3 regions of the Aeribacillus sp. FSL K6-8210 genome follow, and region 2 is predicted to be linked to each of the others. Evidence: riboswitches for the same ligand, from Rfam matches in the RefSeq annotation. Region 2 holds a riboswitch; each other region holds the start of a gene.
What was found. A riboswitch is a leader RNA that binds a small molecule or an ion and turns the genes downstream of it on or off. The one in region 2 is predicted to bind thiamine pyrophosphate.
Positions count from the first base shown of each region.

Region 1: it holds a riboswitch for thiamine pyrophosphate, as region 2 does, so the genes downstream of both, thiT (energy-coupled thiamine transporter ThiT) here and tenI (thiazole tautomerase TenI) in region 2, are expected to answer to the same signal.
Region 3: it holds a riboswitch for thiamine pyrophosphate, as region 2 does, so the genes downstream of both, thiC (phosphomethylpyrimidine synthase ThiC) here and tenI (thiazole tautomerase TenI) in region 2, are expected to answer to the same signal.

Region 1 is NZ_CP150172.1:3,412,739-3,421,205, reverse strand. Features, by position in the region: gene NSQ41_RS16665 (SPFH domain-containing protein) at 1-378, opposite strand, end outside; gene NSQ41_RS16660 (hypothetical protein) at 628-876, opposite strand; gene NSQ41_RS16655 (PLP-dependent aminotransferase family protein) at 942-2,381, opposite strand; gene NSQ41_RS16650 (carbon-nitrogen hydrolase family protein) at 3,241-4,197, shown strand; gene menC (o-succinylbenzoate synthase) at 4,462-5,571, shown strand; gene thiT (energy-coupled thiamine transporter ThiT) at 5,613-6,173, opposite strand; TPP riboswitch at 6,243-6,346, opposite strand; gene NSQ41_RS16635 (DUF418 domain-containing protein) at 6,519-7,754, shown strand; gene NSQ41_RS16630 (DUF2179 domain-containing protein) at 7,858-8,403, shown strand; gene NSQ41_RS16625 (DUF1992 domain-containing protein) at 8,425-8,467, shown strand, end outside.
Region 2 is NZ_CP150172.1:1,096,757-1,105,223, reverse strand. Features, by position in the region: gene NSQ41_RS05480 (thiazole synthase) at 1-63, opposite strand, end outside; gene thiS (sulfur carrier protein ThiS) at 70-273, opposite strand; gene thiO (glycine oxidase ThiO) at 281-1,393, opposite strand; gene tenI (thiazole tautomerase TenI) at 1,380-1,994, opposite strand; TPP riboswitch at 2,134-2,242, opposite strand; gene NSQ41_RS05460 (monovalent cation:proton antiporter family protein) at 2,297-4,150, opposite strand; gene mgtE (magnesium transporter) at 4,176-5,540, opposite strand; gene NSQ41_RS05450 (RluA family pseudouridine synthase) at 5,645-6,544, opposite strand; gene NSQ41_RS05445 (NAD kinase) at 6,560-7,354, opposite strand; gene NSQ41_RS05440 (GTP pyrophosphokinase family protein) at 7,375-8,004, opposite strand; gene NSQ41_RS05435 (hypothetical protein) at 8,018-8,386, opposite strand.
Region 3 is NZ_CP150172.1:2,760,969-2,769,435, reverse strand. Features, by position in the region: gene NSQ41_RS13415 (galactosyldiacylglycerol synthase) at 1-1,099, shown strand, start outside; gene thiC (phosphomethylpyrimidine synthase ThiC) at 1,147-2,889, opposite strand; TPP riboswitch at 3,024-3,139, opposite strand; gene NSQ41_RS13405 (nodulation protein NfeD) at 3,333-4,616, shown strand; gene floA (flotillin-like protein FloA) at 4,633-5,625, shown strand; gene NSQ41_RS13395 (hypothetical protein) at 5,654-6,031, shown strand; gene yqfC (sporulation protein YqfC) at 6,095-6,379, shown strand; gene yqfD (sporulation protein YqfD) at 6,390-7,583, shown strand; gene NSQ41_RS13380 (PhoH family protein) at 7,587-8,467, shown strand, end outside.

The DNA.
Region 1 (8,467 bases), 1.7 Mb from region 2:
TTTTGCGGAATCGATTACTTTAAAGACGATGACCGAAGCAATTTCAATCGGATTCCCTTCCACATCGTTTACTTTTAGCTTTTTGCTGTTAAAATTTCGAACGCGAAGGGACACCTTTTGTCTAATAGTTAATGGAACCGTTAAGGCAAGGCCACTTTTCCGAATGCTTCCTAAATAACGTCCGAAGAAAATGACAACGTTTGCTTGATTCGGCTGTACAATGGTAAGACCGCTTCCAAGCAGTACGGCAAGAACAACCAATACAATTGCAAGAACAATAAACTCCTGGATAAATGTAAAAGCTGCTCCGAGCAAAAGTGCAACGATTAATACAATTCCAATAAACCCGTCAATAAACCATGCCTTTTTTTCTTTCAACTTTCATTGCCCCTCTCATATTATTTTTATATTAAAATGATATCACTTTTTGAAATAAATGTAAATATATATTGTCAAAAAATTTTGGCGAAAAACGTTTTTGGAGCTATGAAAATTCAATGAAAACCAAAATAAAAAACCTCAACTAACAACCATGCTAAACGTCATTTCGTTAGCAAGGGTTAGTCGAGGATTTAGGTTTAAATATATTTAGTTCATTATTGTTTGCATAGGTTCGTTTCTTTAGCATTAAAACAGAAAAATAAGACATACAATGAGGATGACAATGAACAATAAGGTATAAATCCATGTCAACGAGCGAACATTGCGAAAGGAGCTTGTTTCATATTTCCTTGACCTTGTAAGTTCATCATGGGGACTGTTCCCGATCGCTTTATATGTTTCTATTTTTTTTCCTACTTCTTTTCCGATAAACGCAGTTAAAATGAGTGCAAGTACACAAATAATAATGCCTACGGTCAATAACATACTATACATAAAACCATCTCCCTGTCTCTTTACATTGTGGTAGAGAATTTTGATAATCACCTGAAAATAGGAATTTATTTATGCTGAATATTATAAAATGCATCAGCAAATCTTTTTATTCCTTCATTTATATTTTCTTCATTTTCTCTTGCGAAGGTAAAACGGACATATTTTGTACTTGATCCAAGCGTTGAGCCCGGAACATAAATAACCCCGCGCTTGATCGACTCTTCTAGCAGCTGGATCTCATTAAAGTCTTTCTTTATTTTGCACCATAAATGAATGCCTCCTTGTGGGATATAAAAATCAACATCGTCTTTTAAGTAGAATCGAAGGCTTTTGACAATTTGATCCCTTCTGTTTTCGAGCCGTTTGACTAAGCAGTTGATATGGGCATCGAAGTCGTCAGATTCCAGAAAATCATTGGCAATCCATTGAGTAAAGCTGGCATGACCGAAATCCACTTGCTGTTTGGCATCAGACAATCTTTCAATCACAGGCTTTGGTCCAATAACCCAACCAATTCGCAAACCAGAAGCAACAATTTTTGACAATGAGCTGATATATAAGACATTTCCATGCTCATCCATTGATTTTAGCGGGTAGGTCTCTTCCCCATTAAAGGACGTTAAACTGTAAGGATCGTCTTCAACAATCGGTATTCCATACTCAGACGATATTTCCAATATTTTTTCCCGCCGGTTTTTATGAAGGAAAGCGCCTGATGGATTTTGGAAAGCAGGATTTAAAAAGATCATCCTGATTCGATGTTTTTTATGCAATTGAAGCAAATCATCCGGGTTTATACCGTCTTTGTCAACTGGTAAATAGAAAGGTCTAATTCCGGTTGATTTAAAGACCGGGAGACTGTAATAATACGAAGGCTCTTCTAATGCTATCGCATCACCCGGCTTTAATAAGCATTGGACGATTAAATATAAAGCTTGCTGCGCTCCTGATGTGATGAGAATGGAAGACGGATTTGTCTCAATTCTCCGATATCGTTTCACATGCTTTGTGATAGTTTTTCTTAATATCTCATTCCCTTGAGGATGATCATATCCTAGGCTTCCGATAAATGACCTTGTCGAAATGATTTCTCGCAAGGAGTCGATTGGAAAAAGATCTTCCGACAATTCACCGCTAGCTAAATTGATTAGTTTATGCTCTTCCATCTCTTTGCGTATTCTCTGGGTCACAGGTAAATTCGACAAGAACGATCCTGCCTCAATATACCGATTCCAGCTTGGTACACGCTTCTTTGTCATGCCCCATATATCTTTGCTGATTGTTGTTCCGCTTCCTCTCTTTCTCTCGATAAGTCCGTTTGATTCTAATTCGTCATATGCAGCCACAACTGTACTTCTGTTTATTTGCAGCTTATTGGCCAAAAACCGTTCAGAAGGCAGCGGTTTATCAGGGGGAAATGTGCCATCCGCAATTCCATTTTCAATATATTCGGCCAGCTGTTTATATATAGGCTTTTTTGCATTTCGATCCGGTTTCCAGTCCATATGCTTCACCCTTTAGATTTGCTTGGCACTTCCTGCTATATGGCAAGTTAACCAGGTTCTTTGTTATTTATCTATAGAATGTTCCTATTGAACATAATCGAAAATGTTGTTATATCCATCAAAATTTGAACCTGTTCAAACATTAATTATAACGCTAGATGAAAGAATAATGCCCATCCAATTCAGTAACATTTTACCCATCCACTTTTATTTTAACTTGGAGTTTTTAGCACATGATTTGAACGCTGCTGAAAAATCATTATCTTTTGTAACATGGACGCAATGCTTAAAGCTGTCCTGCCCGATTTTTTCTTTACTTGAAGTTGAAAACCCTTAAAATAGATGTGCGATTTTCGGCAAATTTATTTCACTTTATGGTTCGTCTTGGATAAATGGCTGTTGCAGTATTGAAATTGGATGATTGACAAAGTCTTTGATTGGATGGTCCAAAAATTTTTGAACATTTTTATTATGAATAATATACTCCAATTCAAACCGTTTCTCATATTTTACGCTTAATGCTTCTATAGAATTAAGTGTTGATAGTTAGTTCGACACTCAGCCACAGCTGTATTGTACAAAGGAGCATGCTAAGAAATTATCATTAAATTACTTCAGATGAGATATCACATGAAAAGCTCTCATGGAAAAACATAATCCAATTATTTTGAACTCTAATACATGGGCCGGCCCTTCTATGCTTAAAAAGAGGATTATTCAAAGTGTTTTCCTTCCTGTGCAGATTTTTTTATGGAAGATGAATAGGGGGGCAACTTCCGAAGGTTATTGACTTTGAAGGTTCGTGAGCTTCGGCATTTAAGATGGCTTTAGATTTTTCAATTTGGTGGAGGGGAAGAATATGTCGAACAGAGCACAAAAGGTTAAAGTTGCTGTTATACAAGCCTCATCTGTTATTATGGACCGGGACGCCACGACAAAAAAGGCGGTTAGCCTCATACATCAAGCTGCTGAAAAAGGAGCAAAGATTGTTGTATTTCCTGAAGCTTTTATTTCCGCTTATCCTAGAGGCTTATCTTTCGGTACAACGATTGGGAGCCGTTCGGCTGAAGGGAGGAAGGATTGGTATAGATACTGGAGCAATTCTGTAGCTGTTCCGGACGAAACGACGGAACAACTGGGCGAAGCGGCTCGAAAAGCAGGTGTCTACCTTGTGATAGGCGTTACAGAAAGGGATAATGAATTTAGCGGCGGGACTCTTTACTGTTCTGTTTTATTTTTCGATTCTGACGGACAGTTGTTAGGAAAACACCGCAAATTAAAACCGACTGCAGCAGAACGGATTGTTTGGGGGGAAGGGGATGGAAGCACATTGCCAGTGTTTGACACCCCTTATGGAAGAATAGGGGCGCTAATCTGCTGGGAAAATTATATGCCGTTAGCAAGGGCTGCGATGTATGCACAAGGAATTCAAATTTATATTGCCCCAACGGCTGATGCAAGGGAAACTTGGCAGTCAACAATCCGCCACATTGCTTTGGAGGGGAGATGCTTTGTTTTGTCTGCCAATCAATATGTGACAAAAGATATGTATCCGAAAGATTTGGCTTGTTATGATGAACTTGCTTCTTCACCTGAAATAATGAGCAGAGGTGGTAGCGCCATTGTTGGACCGTTGGGCGAATATGTGGCAGAGCCCGTATTTGGCAAGGAAGACATCATCATTGCAGAACTGGATATGAAACAAATCGCCTATAGCCAGTTTGATTTTGATCCTGTTGGGCATTATGCAAGACCTGATGTTTTTAAATTGCTAGTCAACAAAGAGAAGAAGACAACTATTGAGTGGAAAAATTAATCTCATGATGAGACTCGTTTCTACGATTGATCTCATTATTTATTTGAGATTTTGCAGTTCAATAAACAATAAGGGAAATAAAGAAATCCCTTGCTCCTTTACATTAAGAAAGCGTTTATTTTATAATTAGTGTAAAACAAACGTTCGAGTGGATTCGCTATTTTAAGAAATATTTTCCGGGAAATATCGAGCCCTCTGGCGAATGGGAATGATTTTGTCGAACTTAGCTGAGAGCTTGGCTAAAAAAGGAGATGCTCTTAATTGATAAAAATTAAGAAAATTGTTTTGCATATATTACAGATGCGTTTGAAAGCCCCATTTTCTACTAGCTATGGAGACATTCACGATCGCGAATTGTTGATCGTAGAAGTAAAGGATGATGATGGTGCAGCCGGTTTTGGAGAAGGGGTTGCTTTTTCCACTCCATGGTATACAGAAGAAACCGTGAAAACAACTGTGCACATGATCGAAGATTTCCTCATTCCGATTTTATCAAAGACGACGTTTCATCATCCTCGTGAGTTGGCTGAATCGTTTCGTTTTATTCGCAGAAATTATATGGCAAAAGCGGCTTTGGAAGGTGCCGTGTGGGATCTATATGCAAAACAGCAAAATATACCTCTTTCACAAGCTCTCGGGGGAATGAAAAAAGAAGTTGAAGCTGGGGTGAGCATCGGTATTCAGCCGACAATAAAAGATTTAATCAGTCTTATTGAACAATATCAGGAGGAAGGATACAAGAGAGTAAAAATAAAGATTAAACCCGGTTGGGATATTGAAGTAGTTAAGGAAATACGGAAGCATTTTCCGAACTTGGATTTAATGGCTGATGCGAACAGTGCCTATACATTAAAAGATATAAATCATCTAAAACAATTGGATGAGTTTCAATTAATGATGATTGAGCAGCCTCTTGCGCACGATGATATTGTGGATCATAGCAAACTTCAAAAAGAATTGGACACACCGATCTGTTTAGATGAAAGTATTTGTTCCTTCGAAGATGCTCGAAAGGCTGTTGAACTTCGAAGCTGCAAAATTATGAATATAAAAATCGGCCGTGTTGGCGGTTTGACAGAAGCAAAAAAAATCCATGATTTTTGCAAAGAGCAAAATGTTCCAGTTTGGTGCGGAGGGATGCTTGAATCAGGGATTGGACGGGCCCATAATATAGCCTTAGCGACACTTGAACAATTCACACTGCCAGGAGATATATCCAGTTCATCTAAGTATTGGGAAGAAGATATTATTGAACCGGAAATATCGGTTTATAATGGAAAAATTGCCTTGCCTGATAACCCGGGGATCGGTTTTCATGTAAGCCGTGAAAAATTAAAAAAATACACTGTTGAAACGAAAGTATTTACCCTATAAACAAAATCATCCTCTGCATGTTTTGCAGAGGACTATTTTATTTATTTTACAACCAATCTTGGCGCCGCCATAATGAGAATAACAGTAACGACAGCGCATAATACAAAGGCTCCTATCATCGTAATGCCGTTTACGATCAAAGAATAAACGACCGCTGACATTCCTTCTGGTGCATATTCTCCGAAGAAAAAGACACCGCTGATAAAATGCCAAAAATAACGTGCAAAAGCTCCGATGAAGACGCCAAAGATGATGAAAACAAGAGCAGAGCTTTTCTTTCCATCTTTCAGCTTATTTTGGATAGTTTTGCTGAAAAGACCGGCTAAACCGATAAAGGAAAAAGCTAGAAAATAGTCGATGAAGCCTTGAACAGGCGTCAGGATGTATGCATCACCTAATACAATTTGCAATAATCCCCATAAAAAGCCGGAAATGAAGCCAATCTTTGCACCGGATCGAAACGATAATATGAGTACAGGCACCATGGCAATGGATATAGAAATGGCTGATGATAATTGAATGGAAGGGAGAAGATCAAGTATAACTGCCAATGCTGCAAAGATTGCTGCTTCTATTAATAGTAATAAGCGATTTTTTTCCAAAAATAAAACCCCCTGTATATTATTTGCTATCAACAAATATCCATAAGGGGGAAAAAGGCTGTATCATGGATCAGTATACTTCCACATCCCTACGCTAGCATTAACTAACAGGTTCAAAGGGTCTGGACGAAATATCCGTCCACTCTCAGCATATAGCTCCCCTTGTGGATCTGTTGATATTCGAATCTTATGTCTATCATAATAGACTATAAGAAAATTGTCATTCTTTTTTCGCTATATTCAAATAAATTTAAACACGATAAAGCTGAAATGCAGCCTTTGGACAAAAAGTAATGAAAAAAGGGCGTTAACAATAAGAACTTTTTTCAGAATGGGGGTTTTGGTTTGAATCTTAAACGTGAGCGTTATGAAGTAGTGGATGTGGTGCGGGGGGCTGCGATATTTGGCATTTTACTTGTGAATATGGCGCATTTCAGCTATCCAGATGTATATTTATACCAAATAGGCAGCGAAAATTTTTTTACTGAAACATGGAGAACATGGGATTTTCTAACGAAAAATATTTTGGAAATATTTGTACAAATGAAGTTTATTACAATGTTCTCATTATTGTTCGGATTTGGAATCATCATCATGGAGGAACGGGCTTTAGGAAACGGCAGGAACTTTGTTTCTATATATATACGCAGACTGGTGGTGCTTTTTGTATTTGGACTAATTCATTCATTTTTCATCTGGGATGGAGACATTTTAATGGATTATGCTGTGCTGGGGTTTCTTCTCCTTTTTTTCCGGAAGTGTTCCTGGAAAACCCTTTTGGTATGGACTGTATGTTTATTTAGTTTATATTTGCTCCTTATTGGTTTGATGACGGCTGTATCCAATGGTGAGGATGCTTTAGTCCAAAAAAGAGAGCAGGCTGCCTTACTGGAAGAGGAGGCAAGAAACGCAATCCATTCATATCAAAACGGAAGTTTTACTGATATTTTCCATCAGCGTATTCATGATCGGCTTTTTTACATGTCTATGTCTGGCATGTGGCCTTTTCAACCGCTTGTCTATATAATAAACATGCTCCCATATATCAGCATGTTTTTAGTTGGCATGATATTTGCGAAACAAAAGCTTTTTCAAGAACCGGAGAAGCATCGAAGGTTATTAACAGCCATCTGGTTTTTCGGGCTTATCATTGGGCTTCCGTTAAATATTTTTGCGGTCACCGCTAAAAATAGTTTTTACATGGTGTTCGGTGCACCATTTCTCATGTTGTTTTATGTGATCTCTCTCATATTTTTATATTTTCACCCAATCTGTCGGCAAATTGTTAAGAAGATTGCGCCTGTTGGACGCATGTCATTGACAAATTACATCATGCAATCTGTTATTTGTACATATATTTTTTATCATTACGGATTGGGATTGTACGGTAAAGTATACCCCTTCGCCGGTTTTTGGCTTGCACTCGCAATTTTTGCCGTGCAGCTTATCATCAGCCATATTTGGTTTAAATATTTTCAATTAGGGCCGTTGGAGTGGGTATGGAGAACAGCGATGTATTTCAAGCGCCAGCCTATTCGCATGAAAAAGGAAGTTTCGAAGCATAATAACAGATCAAGATGAATTGTAAAAATGTAGTTTCAAATCTCAGATTTTGAGTTTATGATAGCTCTTTCTTTTTGAAAATAATTTATAGTATGATGGAACAAAGGAGTGTCTAGGCAACATGTTTCTACAAGCAATTTTTATTTTTTTGCTGCAATTATTGTATGTACCAGTATTGACGATCCGAACTATTTTGTTAGTGAAAAATCAAACAAAGGCTGCTGCTGGTATAGGTTTGCTAGAAGCAGCGATTTATATTGTCGCTTTAGGAATAGTTTTTCAAGATTTATCTAATATTTACAATATTAGTGCATATATTATCGGTTTTGGTGCAGGGCTGTTGTTGGGCGGTGAACTGGAGAAAAAGCTGGCTTTTGGATATGTAACATACAATGTGAATTTAATGGATAAAAATTCCGGATTAGTCAAAAAATTGAGGGAGGCTGGTTTTGGGGTTACGGTCTTTCAAGGAGAAGGAATGAATTCGATTAGGTATCGTTTGGAAGTTGTTGCCAAACGGTCTCGGGAGGAAGAATTTTTAAAACTTGTCAATGAAATAGAACCAAAAGCGTTTTTAAGCTCATATGAAATTCGTTCTTTTAAAGGCGGATATTTAACAAAAGCGATGAAAAAGCGGGTAAAGCGTTTAGAAAAAGAACGAACATAACGGTCGAAGGGAGGATGAAGCGTGGATATATTTGCACAAATTGCTGAGGATCGGATCAAAAAGG
Region 2 (8,467 bases):
CGGATATTTTCCAGTTCCTAACATTAATCTCGACTGAAATGTTTTATCTCCTATTTTTAACATGAATCATCATCCCCCTCCAACAAAATGGACAATTTCAATTTGATCACCATCATGTAATGTCTGGAAGCTGTATTGTTCTTTTGAAACAATTTCACCATTTCGTTCAACGACAACAATTCTTTCCTGTAATTGAAAAAAGTTCAGCAAATCTTCAATGCTTCGAACACTATTCTCCACTTCCATCTGCTGGCCGTTGATGCGAAGTTTCACCGTTTCATCACCTCCCTTTCGCATCAGAAAGCAATCGGTTTAAAGAAAAGCTATGAACATAACGCTCATATTGATTCGTTTTCAAAATCATGTCTTTTACGATCAAGCTTGTAATCGGCGCTAGAAGAATGCCGTTTCGATAATGACCGGTCGCAAAAAAGATTCCCTCATGCTCCGGGTGCTCGGCAAAATACGGCCAGCCGTCAGCTGTTTGCGGCCTGAGCGACGACCAAGCACTAACGACCGGTTCAGACCCGATTTCTGGCATAATTTTCTGAACCTTTATCATTAATTCGGATACTCCTTTGACTGTCGGATGCGTATCCCAGTCGTTTTCATAAGAAGTTGCTCCAATAATAACGGTGCCGTCTTTTTTCGGTACGATATAACAGTGCTCGTAAAACACTGTTTTGTTGATCACCAGTTTTTTCGGTTTTATGGCTAAGCATTCTCCTTTAACGGGCTTCATTGGATTTCTCAGCCCCAGCTTTTCAAAGAAAAAGCCACTCCAAACTCCGCTTGAAACGACGACTTTTCCACATATAAAAACTCCTTGGGAAGTGACAAGCTTGTATGCTTTTCCCTCTTTAATCACGTCGAAAACAGGACATTGTTCAAAAATAGATGCACCATATTTTCTAGCGCCTTTCGCATATGCCTGGCAAACAGATGAACCTTTCACTTGGCCGTCATGCTTAAGCCAAAGAGCTCCCACAATGTCTTCAGAAACATGTGGCTCATTTGCCAGTACGTTTTCCCTTGAATGCCATTCTAGCTCATCCTCATCTGCAAGCGATTGCAGAAAGCGGCCTTCATCCTCAGTAAATGCAAGCCGATACATGCCTTCCTGCACAAGCTCAATATCCACACCAGATTGCTCCAATAATTCTTTTGCAAGGCTCGGATATAAATTTCGGCTCTCTAAGCATAGCTCAAAAAATATGTCTCTTTTTTCATTTTCAGAATGGGCACCCAGCATTCCTGCTGCAGCGGATGTCGCTTTACCTCCGATTTCGCCGCTTTCAAACACGGCGGTCTTCAGCCCTGCTTTTGATAGCTCATAGGCGATCCCTTGGCCGATGACCCCTCCCCCGATGATTCCAACATCAAAAACGTTCATTTGAAAAAGCTTCCCCTTTCCTGAAAAGTTTGGCAGCGCTCTCTGGATCTTTCGAAGAAAAGATATAGGACATAACGGCAATACCGCTTGCTTTTTTTTCTAAAACCTTTTGCATATTATCAGGCGTGATCCCACCGATGGCGATAATAGGAATATTGACGTGTCCAACGATTTTCCCAAGCAAATCTGTTCCCTTTGCCGGAAGTCCTTTTTTACTGTTCGTTTCAAAAACGTTTCCGAAAAAACAATAGTCTGCTCCGTCTTTTTCTGCTTTTACCGCTTCATCTAATGAATGGACGCTGACACCGGCTTTTATTTGCGGAAAAGCGCTTTTCACTTTTTTTACCGGCAGGCCGGTTCCCGGAAGATGAACATTTTGAACGCCTGTTAGGAGCGCAACATCGAGCCGATCGTTGATAACAAGCTGTTCTCTCCTTATCCCGTTTGCCAAAAGCTGTTCTACGAGATGAATGATCTCACATGGTCTTTTATTTTTTTCTCGTATATGAACGTAATCAACATGATCTGATATGGACAAAATTATGCGTATTAGCTCGTTAACTGGTTTTGTTCCGTCTGTTACGGCATGAAGCTCCAACATTGTACATTCCTTTCATGAGAAAGACGCTCACACTCGTCTTTCAAGGTTCAAAACTGGAAAGCAGCTGTCCAAGGGTGAGACTGGAAACAATAAAAAACCACCTTCCTTGCTGGAAAGTGGTAATGGAATATCAGACATATGTTTCAAATTCCCACTTCCCTACGCTGGCATCATCCAGATCAGGTTCAAAGGGTCTTAAAGTCAACACTTTAATCTCAGCCTTTCCAAAGGCTCCCCTAGTGGATGCTTATTAAATTTTCATACTAATTTCATGCTATCACAATTTGTTTTGTTTGCAAATATTATTTACTAAATTCCAGCTCATCTTTTAACTCATTTACATATTTGCGGGAACCCGTTACAATCAAGCGGTCCCCTTTTTTCAATTCGGTATCGCCGTGAGGCACAATGGAATCTTCACCTCGAAAAATCCGGACAAAGATACAATCTCCTGTAAACGGAAAGTATCGAAGCTTCATTCCATCATATTTTCGGTTATTCATATTAATTTGATAAAGAGAGTTGTCTTGGTTTGTTAAGATCCGCATAACGCCAGGCGATTCGATCAAAGCCCTGAGCAGCGTTTTTGTTGACAGCATGACGGAAAATACGCTGATCCCCTTTTCTTTTAATATTTGATCCAACTCCGGGGAAGAAATAGAGGCGATGACCTGTTCTACGCCGCATTCTTTTGCATATGTCGCAATTTCCGCATTTCTTTCTTCATCCCCAGTAGCCACTACCACTATATCAGCTTCCATTATGTGGTGTTCATTCAATGATTCTATCGAATAGTCTTTCAATTCTTCAATTTTAAACACCGATTGAGCAGTCCCGTTTTCAATTTTGTCTTGCTGTGTATGATATACGGTTGCTTCATACAAATTTTTGTCCAATTCTCTTGTGACTGGAAGGGTCATTTGATTTGCACCAATAAAAGCAATTTTCTTTTTTGGCTGCACCGCCATTTTTTTAGGGAATAATTTTTTAAATCCTATCGGCGTGATAATGCTTGTTAACACGGCAACTACTATTAGTGCGTCAGCCATTTGCTTATCAATCAGTTCGATTCGCTGTCCAATTTCAGCTGCCGCAATAACTAATGATAAAGTAGCAGTCAACAAGAACGCCGCCGCAATCGTTGTATTCGTATCATACCATTTTCTCAGCACAAAAACGGGAATAAACTTTGAGATCAAGAGGGCGAGAAATAACAAAGGAATTAACAAAAGAAGGTTCGGATCTTTGATCAATTCCCATAAATCCAATTCCACCCCTACCATGACAAAAAAGATCGGGATTAAAAAACCGTAACCAAACGAATCTAGCTTTTGCACCAAGTCTGAATTAGGCGATAAAAGCGAGACTAAAACTCCCGCAAGGAAGGCGCCTAAAATATTTTCTGCCCCAAGCGTTTCCGATAAACCTACAAGTGCGAGAATTAACGTAAAAACCGCCCTTGTTCCAATTTGAACCGTTCCTTTTGACATCGTTTTAATAAAGGATCGACTTTTAAACCTTTTGCCAATGAAGTAAAGCAGTACGCCTGCTGCAAACAAAAGAAGCAGAAGCCACGTATTGCTTTCTCCTTCGCTGTTTAAGGAGACAAAAACCGCCAGCAAAATCATGGTGACAAGGTCGGCTATGACAGCAACCAGCAAAATAATTTGGCCGATGTTTGTTTTCATAATTTGCTCGTCTTTCAGCGTCGGCACTACTACTCCTAAAGAAATCGTTGAAATCACTAACGTCATGAAAAAGGCATTGCGGATAAATCCCATCCACATTAACAAATACGATAAAAGTAATGAAACAACGAAAATGCCAAGAAAAACAATTGACGCAACCAAAAAAGTATGAGGAGCTTTTTTTCCGTTGGGCAGCTTTTCTTCTTTTTTCTTCTCTTTGGAGAAAATGGTGAAATCAATCTCAAGCCCGCTTAAAAACATGAGAAATATAAATCCCAGCGTTGAGAGAGTTGACAGCCATACATCTTCCTGCACTAAATTAAATCCCGTTTTCCCGATGATTAATCCGACAATAATTTCCGCAACGACGACAGGAATGAATGCCAGTTTGAACCGATGCAGCAAAATCGGGGTTAAAAAAGCGCCGACCAGCACGATGACAAGAGAGGTTACTGCATGTGATTCCATATTGCGCCTCCTTTAGCTAATTTTGTTAGAGCAAATAGTTCATAAATAGCGTCGCCATGCCAAAATAAATCAAAATGCTGATCATATCATTAATCGTTGTAATAAATGGACCGGAGGCCACAGCCGGGTCAATGCGAAGCCTGTGCATGACAAGAGGAACAAACGCCCCGGCAATTGTCGCAACAGTCAGCGTTGACAATATGGAAAGACCCACTAGCAGTCCTAAGAAAAATTTCTGCTTCCAAATAAAAATTGTCAGTGCAACAACAATTCCGCATACTGTTCCGGTAATCAAGCCGGTTCCAGCTTCTTTGAGAATAATTTTCCACACGCGTTCGGAAGTGCCTTCGCCTGTTGCAATTCTTCTTACGGCAACAGCGAGAGCTTGTGTTCCTGTATTTCCAGCCATCCCTGCAATTAATGGTATAAAGAGCGCTAAAGTTGCCACTTTGTTCAACGTTTCTTCAAACTGGCCGATTAGGCCGGCGGTGAACATTCCTAAAAATAGGAGAATAATAAGCCATGGCAATCTTTTTTTGGCAGCAGAAACAGCATTCGGATCATATGAATCTACATCCGAGACAGCGGCCAGTTTCGAATAATCGTCAGAAGCCTCTTCGTCCAGCACATCAATAATATCATCAACAGTTATAATTCCAACAAGACGATGTTGAAAATCAACAACCGGAAGAGCCAAAAAATTGTAGTCCTTCATCTTTCTTGCTACTTCTTCCTGATCATCCGCCACAGATACCGAGTAGACTTTCTTTTTCATAATGTCAGCAATCAAAGTATCGTCTTCATGAACAATTAAATCTCTTAACGACAGGACGCCAACAAGATGTTTCTCTTCGTCAATCACATATAAATAATATATTGTTTCCGCATCAGGAGCTTCTTTCCGCAGCAAGTCCATCGTTGACCGCACCGTATAATTGGCATTAATGGCAACGAACTCAGTTGTCATAATACTTCCTGCGGTAAATTGTTCATAATCAAGAAGCTCGCTTATGCTTTTGGCAGCTTGAGCGTCCATGATGGTTAAATAGCTGGAAATTTTCTCTTTTGTCAGCTCACTTAATACATCTGCCGCATCATCAGCGTACATGTATTCCATCATTTTGGCGGCAAATGCCGGATGCATTTCCTCAAGCAGCGATTTGTAGCGGTTTTTATCATCCCTTATATTTTCAAAAACATTCGCCATTTCTTCCGGAGATAGAATTTGATATAAAAGCATTCTATCCGGCTGGTCAAGTTTTAGAAAAAATTTTGCCTGATCATATGGATGTAGCTCAAAAAACAGCGAACGGAATTCCTCTACATTGTTCTCTCTCAGCTTGTCAATCATCAACTGTCTGTATTCCGGTACATCTGTTTTAGGCTGCATAAAATCTCCTCCTTTCCGGAAAAATATCGAAAAGTTTTGTGTTTTACTATATTAACAAATCTATCTGATTTTGTCGTACATTTTTTCATAATAAAAGCATGCACTTACAGGCGCGCATGCTTAATTATTTTTTCCATATCAGGAGGAAGCTTGCAAGTATACGTCAAATTTTTATGCAAAACGGGATGATAGAAGGACAGCGACTGACTGTGGAGGGCATGGCGGTCAATTTCTTCTTTTTGTCCACCATAAAGCGAATCTCCTAAAAGCGGATGACCTATATAGGACATATGTAGACGAATTTGATGAGTTCTACCAGTTACAGGCTTTACCTCAACAACCGTTTTGTCAGAAAAGCGGCTTATGACCCGAAAATGCGTAATAGCTTTTTTCCCATCCTCCCTGACAGTTCTCTCGATGATGCTATCGTCCTTTCTTGCAATTGGCGCATCGATGATGCCTTCGTCTTCGCTGATCCTTCCATGGACAATTGCGATGTATGTCCGTTTTACCGCTCCTTTTTGCTGTTCCTTTGAAAAAAGAAAATGGCTGTAGCGATGTTTGGCTACAAGAAGCAGCCCGGATGTATCCCGGTCAAGCCGATTGACGATATGCACCGTAAGATTTTGCCGCTGTTGATCATAATAGTGTAAAAGCCCGTTCGCAAGACTTCCTGACGGATGCTCTCTAGACGGAATGGTGGACAAAAACGCCGGTTTATTTACAATAAGGCAATAATCGTCTTCATAAACAATGTCCAATGGTATGTTCTCTGGAATGAGCGACTGGCTTCTCTTTTCTTCCGGAAAATGGACGGTTACTTGATCGCCTTCTTGTAAGACGTATCGGACATTTTTTTCGTTCCCGTTAACGACAATTTTTCCACCGTTAAATTTAATATCTGTTAAAGCGGATTTAGAAATATGATGCTCCCGCAAAAATTCTCTAAGCAGCCAGCCATGATGTTCTTTTTTGATGTCCCAATGAAGCTGAAATGTCCCCATGTTTTTCTCTTTCCTTTATCTGTCGCCAATAAACGAGTCCCGGACCCGCTTCCAAAATGGGAAAGGCCGAAATCTCGCAAACCTTACCTTTTCCTGTGCGACCCGGCATTGGATGGACCTGACGTTTTTGTGAAGAAGTGTTAAATGATCGATTGTAATTTGAAAATCAACATCATTGACAGGCTTTAGCATACACGTATGGTGGTCAGGCAAAATTAACGGCGAGCCGATTGTCCGGAACACCCTGTTGTTTATGGAAGCCATTTCTGTTAATTGAATAGCCCGCAGTGAAGGATGAATGAGAGCACCGCCAAGCGCTTTATTGTAGGCGGTGCTTCCTGTCGGTGTTGAAATACACAACCCATCTCCTCGAAATGTTTCAAAGAGAAGCCCTTTAATTTCTATATTCATGACGAGAGTCCCTTCAATGCTTTTCACTGTGCATTCATTTAGCGCAAGGTAGGAGGCTTCACTCCCGCCATTATGCCGGACCACCACTTCAAGCAATGGATATTCAACGATCTGAAACGGTGTTTTAGCAATTGCAATCACCATTTTTTCAATTTCATTCGGGAGCCAGTCGGCATAAAATCCTAAATGCCCCGTATGAACTCCTATAAACGCTGTTTTATCCAATCGTTTATTATATCGATGAAATGCATAAAGCAATGTTCCGTCTCCCCCGACGGAAATCACGATATCCGGCTGATCTTCATCATATTGAAACTCGAAATCGAGCAAATAGGTTCTGATTTTTTGCGCCAAAGCATTAGATGTTTCATCACCTTTTGATGTGATCGAAAACTTCATTTAAGTATCATTCTCCTTTTTTATGTTGTTTCTGTTTTGCGTGAAAATATCGCGTGCGCTTCTTGAATTTCTCCCCGTATTTGCGACATTTCCTCATCCAGCCGGTAAGCTGCTTCAGCTGCGCGCTGCAAGCGGATTTTAATCTGTTCAGGTATGTTCCCGCTATATTTGTAATTTAAAGAATGCTCAATCGTCGCCCAAAAATTCATGGCAAGCGTACGAATTTGAATTTCAACCAAAACCTTTTTCAATCCTTCGAACGATTGAACCGGGTAGCGGGCCACAACATGGTAAGAGCGGTAGCCGCTTTCTTTATTTCGGGTTATGTAGTCTCTTTCCTCCACGATTTCCAAATCATGCCGATCTCTTAGCATTTGAACAACCAATTGAATGTCGCCGACAAATTGGCACATCATTCGGAGCCCGGCAATGTCCTGCATTTCTTCTTCTATTTTATCAAGGGGAATTTGTTTTCGCTTCGCTTTATCCAAAATGCTCGGCACAGGTTTTACCCTGCCTGTCACAAACTCAATTGGAGAATGTTCTCCTCTCAATTCAAATTGGGAACGAATCCCTTTTAATTTGACCTTTAATTCTTCCACTGCCTGCTTATAAGGCGCTAAAAATTGCTCCCATTCCTTGTAGTTCATAAAGTCCCCCCTCCTAATAAAACACGCTTTCCACCATTTTTTCCATCTCCTCGCCGTAATTTGCGTTTCCTTTTATATTTTCAAGCAAAAACTCGATCTCCTCATGAAAATGGGTAAGCAAAATTTCTTTTTCTCCCACTTTAGCATAAACAGGAAGCTCTTCATTTTTGGCTTCTTTTAAATGCGGCCAAATATCCGATGATAAATCTATGTAAAGAAAGTCAGCGCCATTATCCAATATGTAAATAAAAGAAAATTGGTCTGAATCTACCAGCATCTGTCCTTTTGCTGCAAGATTGACTGCATCTTGGACATGTTCCGTTTCGAGCAGCAATTTTTCTTCCGTTTTGCTGACAGCCAGCACTTTTATTCTTTTTTTCATGCTGTTCACCCTTCCAATCAAACATTTCAAGTTCAACTCGAATATATTTTATTGTATCATATTCATAACTGTATTACCTTA
Region 3 (8,467 bases), 1.7 Mb from region 2:
TTTATATCTTCCTTTTTTGACCATACCTTCAGGCCATCATCAAACAGCTGATGCCCTAATGGAAGGGTTGTTACGGCTTGATCCTGACATTCATTGCGAAAAAATGGACCTTTTGTCATCGAAATTTGGAAAAATAGAAAGGCTGATATCTTCCTTTTATTTGCAATGGATTGGCCGTTTTCCTAAATCATACAGCCATATGTACCACAGGTCAGTGCTCGCGGAACAAAAGAGCGGCAAAAGGTTTTTCCATTATGAGGCACTTTTTCTCCGGCATTTAAAAAAGATCATTGATGAATTGAATCCGAAAATGATTGTTTGTACTCATGCTCTTCCTTCCTACTTGCTTGCCAGGCTGAAAGCCTTTTCTCAAATCAACATCCCTGTTATCAATGTATACACAGATTTTTTTATTCATCATCTTTGGGGAAAAAGAGAAATTGACTATCATTTTGTCGGTCACTCATATATGAAAGATTATTTGCTCGAAAAAGGTATAAATAAAGAACAGATTTTTGTTACAGGGATTCCTATTCACCCAACTTTTACAAAAAGGAAAGATGAACATGTACATAGCATGCGTTTTTATCGAGGATTAATTTCGGGAGGAAGTTCAGGCGTCGGTTCAATAGAGAAGATAACGGAAAAAATCAGCCGCGATGATGATATCCATTATATGGTGTTATGCGGAAAAAACAGAAAGCTTTATGATCGATTAATAAAACAAAACCATCCACGAATTACTCCTTTACCTTACATCTCTTCAAGAGAACAAATGAACGATCTGTACAATCGCGTCGATTTTATCATGACAAAGCCCGGGGGTGTGACAATCAGCGAATGTTTATACAAAAAAATTCCTATATTTGTATACCACACTCTTCCAGGACAGGAAGAAATAAATTTGGAGAAATTAACGAAATTCGGGATGGTGTTTGATTTTCGAAATTGGCAAGAGGAAACAAATATTTCGGCCTCCATTATTCGAGCGCTGCAATCTAAGCAGCTATCAAAATTTTTATCGAAAGTGGATGAATATCATAAAAGTTTAGCTCCGATTGAACCAGCGGGATTGATCAAACGTTTAATGAATGAATAGCTCCTGGAAGCCATTAAAGCTTCTAGGAGCATTAGTTTGAAAATTATTTATCGATAAAGGGATGACCCGCCCTCTATAAATTCTTTTGCTTTTTGCCTCAAACCTTCCTGAACGAAATCAGAATCACTTGAACCGGCCATTTTTCTTAAATTGTGGGAAATTTTCATCGAGCAAAATTTTGGACCGCACATAGAACAAAAATGGGCAATTTTCGCTCCTTCTGCCGGCAAAGTTTCGTCATGATATTCGCGTGCCCGTTCAGGATCGAGAGAAAGATTAAATTGGTCGTTCCAGCGAAATTCAAAACGGGCTTTTGATAAAGCATCATCCCTTATTTGGGCGCCTGGATGCCCTTTTGCCAAATCTGCGGCATGGGCTGCAATTTTATAAGCAACAACACCTTGGCGCACATCCTCTTTATTGGGAAGGCCTAAATGCTCTTTCGGAGTTACATAACATAGCATGGCCGTTCCGTACCAGCCGATCATGGCTGCTCCAATGGCTGACGTAATATGATCATAGCCGGGAGCAATATCGGTCGTTAATGGACCGAGGGTATAAAAAGGAGCCCCTTTGCAAATTTCATTTTCTAAATCAACATTTTCTTTAATTTTATGCATCGGAATGTGCCCAGGGCCTTCGATCATGACTTGGACATCATGTTTCCAGGCGATTTCCGTCAATTCACCGAGCGTTTTCAATTCGGCAAATTGCGCTTCATCATTGGCATCTCGAATAGATCCGGGACGCAAGCCGTCACCTAATGAAACGGCAATATCATATGTTTTTAAAATTTCGCAAATCTCTTCAAAATGAGTGTATAAAAAGTTTTCTTGATGATGCGCCATACACCACTGCGCCATGATCGAACCGCCGCGGGATACGATTCCGGTCGTCCGTTTGACGGTCAAAGGGATATAGCGAAGCAGCACGCCGGCATGTATAGTAAAATAATCGACCCCTTGTTCTGCTTGCTCAATTAATGTATCACGGTAAATTTCCCATGTTAACTCTTCAGCAACGCCATTTACTTTTTCGAGCGCTTGGTAAATCGGGACGGTTCCAACCGGCACGGGCGAGTTGCGGATGATAAATTCTCTTGTTGCATGAATATTTTTTCCTGTTGACAGGTCCATAATTGTGTCAGCGCCCCAGCGGATGGCCCAAAGCATCTTCTCAACTTCTTCTTCGATTGACGATGTTACAGCTGAATTGCCAATGTTGGCATTAATTTTTACATGAAAGTTCCGGCCGATGATCATCGGTTCACTTTCCGGGTGATTAATGTTGGACGGAATAATGGCCCTGCCGGCAGCGACTTCTTGACGAACGAATTCAGGATTTATGTTTTCACGAATCGCCACAAACTCCATCTCTGGGGTGATGATCCCCTTTTTTGCATAGTGCATTTGTGTAACGACAGCACCTTTTTTTGCTTTGAAAGGCTTTCGATGAAAAGGTGTGGCAATATTGTGATCTTCCCAATTGCGAAATCCATTATCTTCAGGCTTTACCTGGCGCCCGTCATATTCTACAACATCATGACGGTCTAAAATCCACTGTTTGCGTACAGCCGGCAAACCTTTATGAATATCTGCCTGAAAATCAGGATCTGTATAGGGACCGCTCGTGTCATAAACCTTTACAGGTTCATTTTCAAACGTTCCCGCTTCCGTTTTCGTGGGAGTTAATTGAATTTCCCTCATCGGAACCCGAATATCGGGTCTTGACCCAGTCACATAAATTTTTTTGCTTGCTGGAAACTGCATGTTTTCGAAATAATGTTTCATTTTTCTCCTCCTCCATTTTTTTATCTGAAGATGTGCATAGAAAAATAGGAGGGGAGATGGGACGTGAAAAATAAAAACGGGTTCGCTTTAGCACGAACCCGATCAATTCAATATAGAAAAAGAAGGCAATAAAATACTCCCGCTACCTACTTCCCTACGCTGGCATCATCCAGATCAGGTTCAAAGGGTTGAAGAACTTCAGGCGCGTTCTTCTCTCAGTCCAGCTAATTGGACACCCCTAGTAGATGGTTATATATTTTTTTTAATAGTAACATAATATGAAAAATAATGAAAATATTTTTTCGTTTCATGTTTGTTTGCAGAATTGTTGATTTTTGAAACTTTCTGCACAATTGTCCGTAATAATATTAGGCAAAAAATAAGGGGGGAGAGGCCTGAAATCAAACAATAAGTTTTTCGCTATTTGCGCTCTGCTGCTCATCTTGTCGATTATTTGTGCGTCTTTTGATGCCAAATCAGCTGAAGGGAAAACTGTTTATTTTATTCCGATTGAAAATACAATTGAAAAAGGGTTGGTGCATTTTATTAAACGATCCATTCAGGAGGCGGAAAAAGAGAAGGCGGATGTCATTGTTTTTGAATTGAACACTCCTGGCGGTGCTTTAGAGGCAGCGATAGAAATAGGCAAAATGATTATGGATACAGATATCAAAACAATCGCTTATGTAAATAAACATGCGATTTCTGCAGGGGCTTATATAGCATTAAGGGCTGATCAAATATATTACCATCCTGGCGGTACCATTGGGTCAGCGGCTGTCATTGACTCCAATGGCAATGCTGCAGAAGTAAAAGTGCAATCGTTTTGGAAAGCAGAGATGAGAAATGCTGCTGAGGTTCATGGCAGAGACCCTATGTTCGCTGAGGCGATGGTAGACAGCAGCTTGGATATGCCCGAATATGGTGCAGAAAAAGGAGAATTACTAACATTAACAGCAAAACAAGCGATGGAAGTCGGGTATGGTGAAGGCATCGCCAAAAGCCGGGCAGAGCTTTTGAAATCGATCGGAATGGAAGGTGCAAAAGTCCAGGAGACTGAGGAGACGTTTGCTGAAAAAATAGCCCGTTTTGTAACAAACATGTATACCATTCCGATATTATTAACGATTAGCGGTTTAGGGTTTGTGTTAGAATTGTACACTCCTGGGTTTGGCATTCCTGGTTTTATTGGACTATTGGCACTGTTTTTGTTTTTCTTCGGTCATTTTATTGCAGGGCTTGCGGGATTGGAAACGGTTGTTTTGTTCGTGCTTGGGGTTCTGCTTATAATTGCAGAGTTGTTTGTTCCAGGAGGAATTATTGGAGCAATCGGTTTTCTTTCAGTCCTTTTAAGTTTATTTTTAGCAGCTGATCATATAGGACATATGGCGGTTTCTCTTTTTATTGCCGGTTCCATTTCGATATTCACAATATTCATCATGTCAAAGGTGATTGGTAAGCGTATGAAATGGTTTAAAAAAATTATTTTAAATGATTCAATCAGCACGGAGAAAGGTTATGTATCCAATCAAAATCGTACAGATTTAATTGGGAAAACGGGTGTAACTGTGACTGCTTTACGACCGGCAGGAACAGTAATGACCGATGGAGAGGAAAGATTGGATGTTGTGACAGAAGGAACGTATATTGAGAAAGGAAGAAAAGTGAAAATTGTTAAAGTAGAAGGCTCACGAATTGTTGTAAGAGCTATTAATGAAAATGAATAGGAGGTAGGTATATCACATGGATGTATCATTTTTTCTTTTACTAGGTCTTATCGTATTAGGTCTTATTTTGCTTGGCATCTTGTTCTCTTTTGTGCCGATTATGCTCTGGATTTCCGCTCTGGCAGCTGGCGTTCGCATCAGTATTTTGACTCTTATTGGAATGAGGCTGCGCAGAGTCATTCCAAGTCGAGTGATCAATCCGTTAATTAAAGCGCATAAAGCCGGCCTTGATGTCACAACAAATCAATTGGAAAGCCATTATTTGGCAGGAGGAAATGTCGATCGAGTTGTCAACGCATTAATTGCAGCTGAAAGAGCTAATATTGAATTGAGCTTTGAACGTTGTGCTGCGATTGATTTAGCGGGAAGAGACGTGCTTGAAGCCGTTCAAATGAGCGTAAATCCGAAAGTAATCGAAACCCCGTTTATTGCAGGGGTTGCCATGGACGGAATTGAAGTGAAAGCAAAAGCCCGCATCACGGTGCGAGCCAATATCGACCGGCTTGTTGGCGGTGCCGGGGAAGAAACGATTATCGCACGTGTAGGTGAAGGAATTGTCAGCACCATTGGTTCTTCTGATGATCATAAAAAAGTGCTGGAAAACCCTGATATGATTTCGCAAACAGTTTTAAACAAAGGACTCGATTCAGGAACAGCCTTTGAAATTTTATCCATCGACATCGCGGACGTTGACATCGGCAAAAACATCGGTGCGATCCTGCAGACAGATCAAGCGGAAGCAGACAAAAACATCGCGCAAGCTAAAGCGGAGGAACGCAGGGCGATGGCGGTGGCAAGAGAGCAGGAAATGCGCGCTAAAGTTGAAGAAATGCGGGCAAAAGTTGTTGAGGCGGAAGCGCAAGTTCCGCTTGCAATGGCGGAAGCTTTAAAATCAGGAAATATTGGAGTTATGGATTATATGAACATCAAAAACATTACCGCTGATACAAATATGCGTGATTCTATCGGAAAAATGACAAAAAACTCTGCTGGTGATGAAGAAGAATGATCTTTCTGTCCATCAAAGGAGGTGTCATATGGAAATATTTGAAAATCCGCTGTTCATTGTTATTTTAATCGGGATTATTTCTTCTTTGTTTGGCAGAAATAAAAAAGATCAAGAGCAGCAGAAAAAAAGGAAACAAGCTGCAAAACAAATAAAACAAAGGGTTAAAAATGTTTCGACAAGCCCTCCAAATGAATGGAATCAAATTCAAAATGTACACACAGGCCTATCCAGCCAACTAAAAAAAGCTGAAAAAGACAAATCGAATATGAAATCTTTTCATAATAAAAATAAAAAACAGAAACCATCAGCTTTACACATGCATTCAGCTGCAAAAGGAGTCATTTGGAGCGTCATTTTAGATGAACCCCGATCCAAAAAGCCCCATCGGTCGAATTTCATAAAATAAATGAATTAATGGTGTTAATCCCCTTTTGTCTCTCATAAATATGAGGATGAAGGGGGTTCTTTTATGGGCAAAAAATGGCATCAGCGAATAAAAAGCATATTGACAGAAGGATTGCAAATACCAGCTGACGTCATGATGGATCTTCCCCGTGTTACGATGATCGGTACATTGCATATATATATAGAAAATCATAAAGGACTGCTTTCCTTTACAGATAAAGAGATTCGAGTTTTGCTGCAGCAAGGCCAGATGCTCATTAAAGGAAGCGATTTTGTGATGAAAGCGATATTGCCAGAAGAGCTCCTTGTAGAAGGGAAAATTGAACAAGTATTATATATTGATCAGTAGGGGGATCGGGATGCGGAACAATTGGTTGTTATATTTTACAGGCTTCGTTCAGGTAATAGCGGAAGGAACCGGCTCAGAAAGAATGTTGAACGATTGCACGCGGCTTGGCATTGTCACAATAAATGTAAAGCGGCTGGAAAACGGTGCAATTTCTTTTTTTATACGCCTTAAAGATGTACAGGCTTTACGAAAAGTAGTTCGTAAACATGAATGTAAGTGCACCTTTCACCAAAGGATAGGATTTCCATTTTTATTAAAAAAATCATGGAGAAATTTTGGATTTGTTATTGGAATTGTTCTGTTCATTGCCACTACATTTCTTTTATCCAACATGATTTGGCATATTGAAATAAAAGGGGCTAGTCCGAAAACAGAGCATTTAATACAAAAAGAATTGGACAAAATAGGAATTAAAAGAGGGACGTTTCAGTTTTTGACATCGAGCAATCAAACAGTTCAAAATCGTTTGATGAGCCAAATAGATGATATAACATGGATCGGTGTCAAATTAAAAGGAACGACATATTCTCTGGAAGTAGCCGAAAAGAAAAAAGAGCAAAAAAGCAAAGTGGAGAGTCCGAGGCATTTAGTGGCCGCGAAGGAAGCTGTTATAGCAAAAATGTATGTTGAAAAAGGACAACCTTTAGTAGACGTTCATGATTTTGTTAGAAAAGGACAAATATTAGTTTCCGGTGTAGTTGGAGAAGGTGATAAAATACGAAAAGTGGCAGCAGACGGAGAAATATTAGGCGAAACTTGGTATATTTCAACAGTGGAGGTGCCGCTTCAAACAACTTTCCAGTTATTTTCAGGAAAGTCAGTCACGAAGCATTTTCTCTCCTTTCGTTCTTTTTCCCTTCCTATTTGGGGGATGTTTCGCAATGATGAATCGGAATATCCGCAATATGCGGTGGAGCGAGACGAGCGTCCATTAAAATTTTTAAAATGGGATCTTCCAGTTAACTATAAGAAAGAAACGATTCGTGAGACGGAAACCTTTCACAGAAAATATTCTGTGGATGAAGCGAAACGGCAAGCGATTGCTGCCGGGAAAAATGACTTATTTCGAAAACTTGGAAAAGATGTGAAAATTGTTGGCGAAAAAGTTTTGCACGAAGACGTCGAGAATGGTAAAGTAAGATTGAAAATACACTTCCAAGTTATTGAAAACATTGTAAAAATAAAACGGGTTCAGGGAGATTAGAGAATGACAGAAGATTTAGTCACAATCAGCCAGAGTTTAGAAAATCCGAATGAAGCCATTAATTTATTTGGGATTCATGATGTTCATTTAAAAAGAATTGAAGAAGAGTTAAACGTATCGATCATTTCGCGCGGTGAAGCGGTATATGTTTCAGGAGATAAAGAAAAAGCTGAACTGGTTGAAGACATCTTGAAATCCCTTCTTTCGGTTATTCGAAAAGGAATTTCGATTAACGAACAAGACGTGCTTTATGCAACAAAAATGGCGAAAAGTGGGAAGATCGATGAATTTGAATCCCTTTACGATGAAGAAGTTGCGAAAAATGCAAAAGGAAAAACCATTCGTGTAAAAACACTAGGTCAACGAAAGTATTTTCAAGCAATTAAAACGCATGATTTAGTATTTGGAATCGGTCCAGCAGGAACAGGAAAAACGTTTCTCGCTGTTGTCATGGCCGTCCATTGCTTGAAAAATGGGCTTGTAAATAAAATCATATTAACGCGGCCGGCCGTTGAAGCTGGTGAAAATTTAGGTTTTTTGCCCGGCGATTTAAAAGAAAAGGTAGATCCTTATTTAAGGCCTTTGTATGATGCTCTACACGATATTTTAGGCGTGGACCATACGGAGCGCTTGTTAGAAAGAGGAGTTATTGAAATTGCTCCATTGGCGTATATGCGCGGAAGAACACTTGAGGATGCGTTCGTTATTTTAGATGAAGCGCAAAATACAACAACTCAGCAAATGAAAATGTTTCTAACCCGTTTAGGCTTTGGATCCAAAATGGTCATTACAGGCGACCTGACACAAGTGGATTTGCCAAAAGGAGTAAAATCAGGACTGCTTGAAGCGAATGAAAAATTATCAGGCATTCGGGGCATTTCATT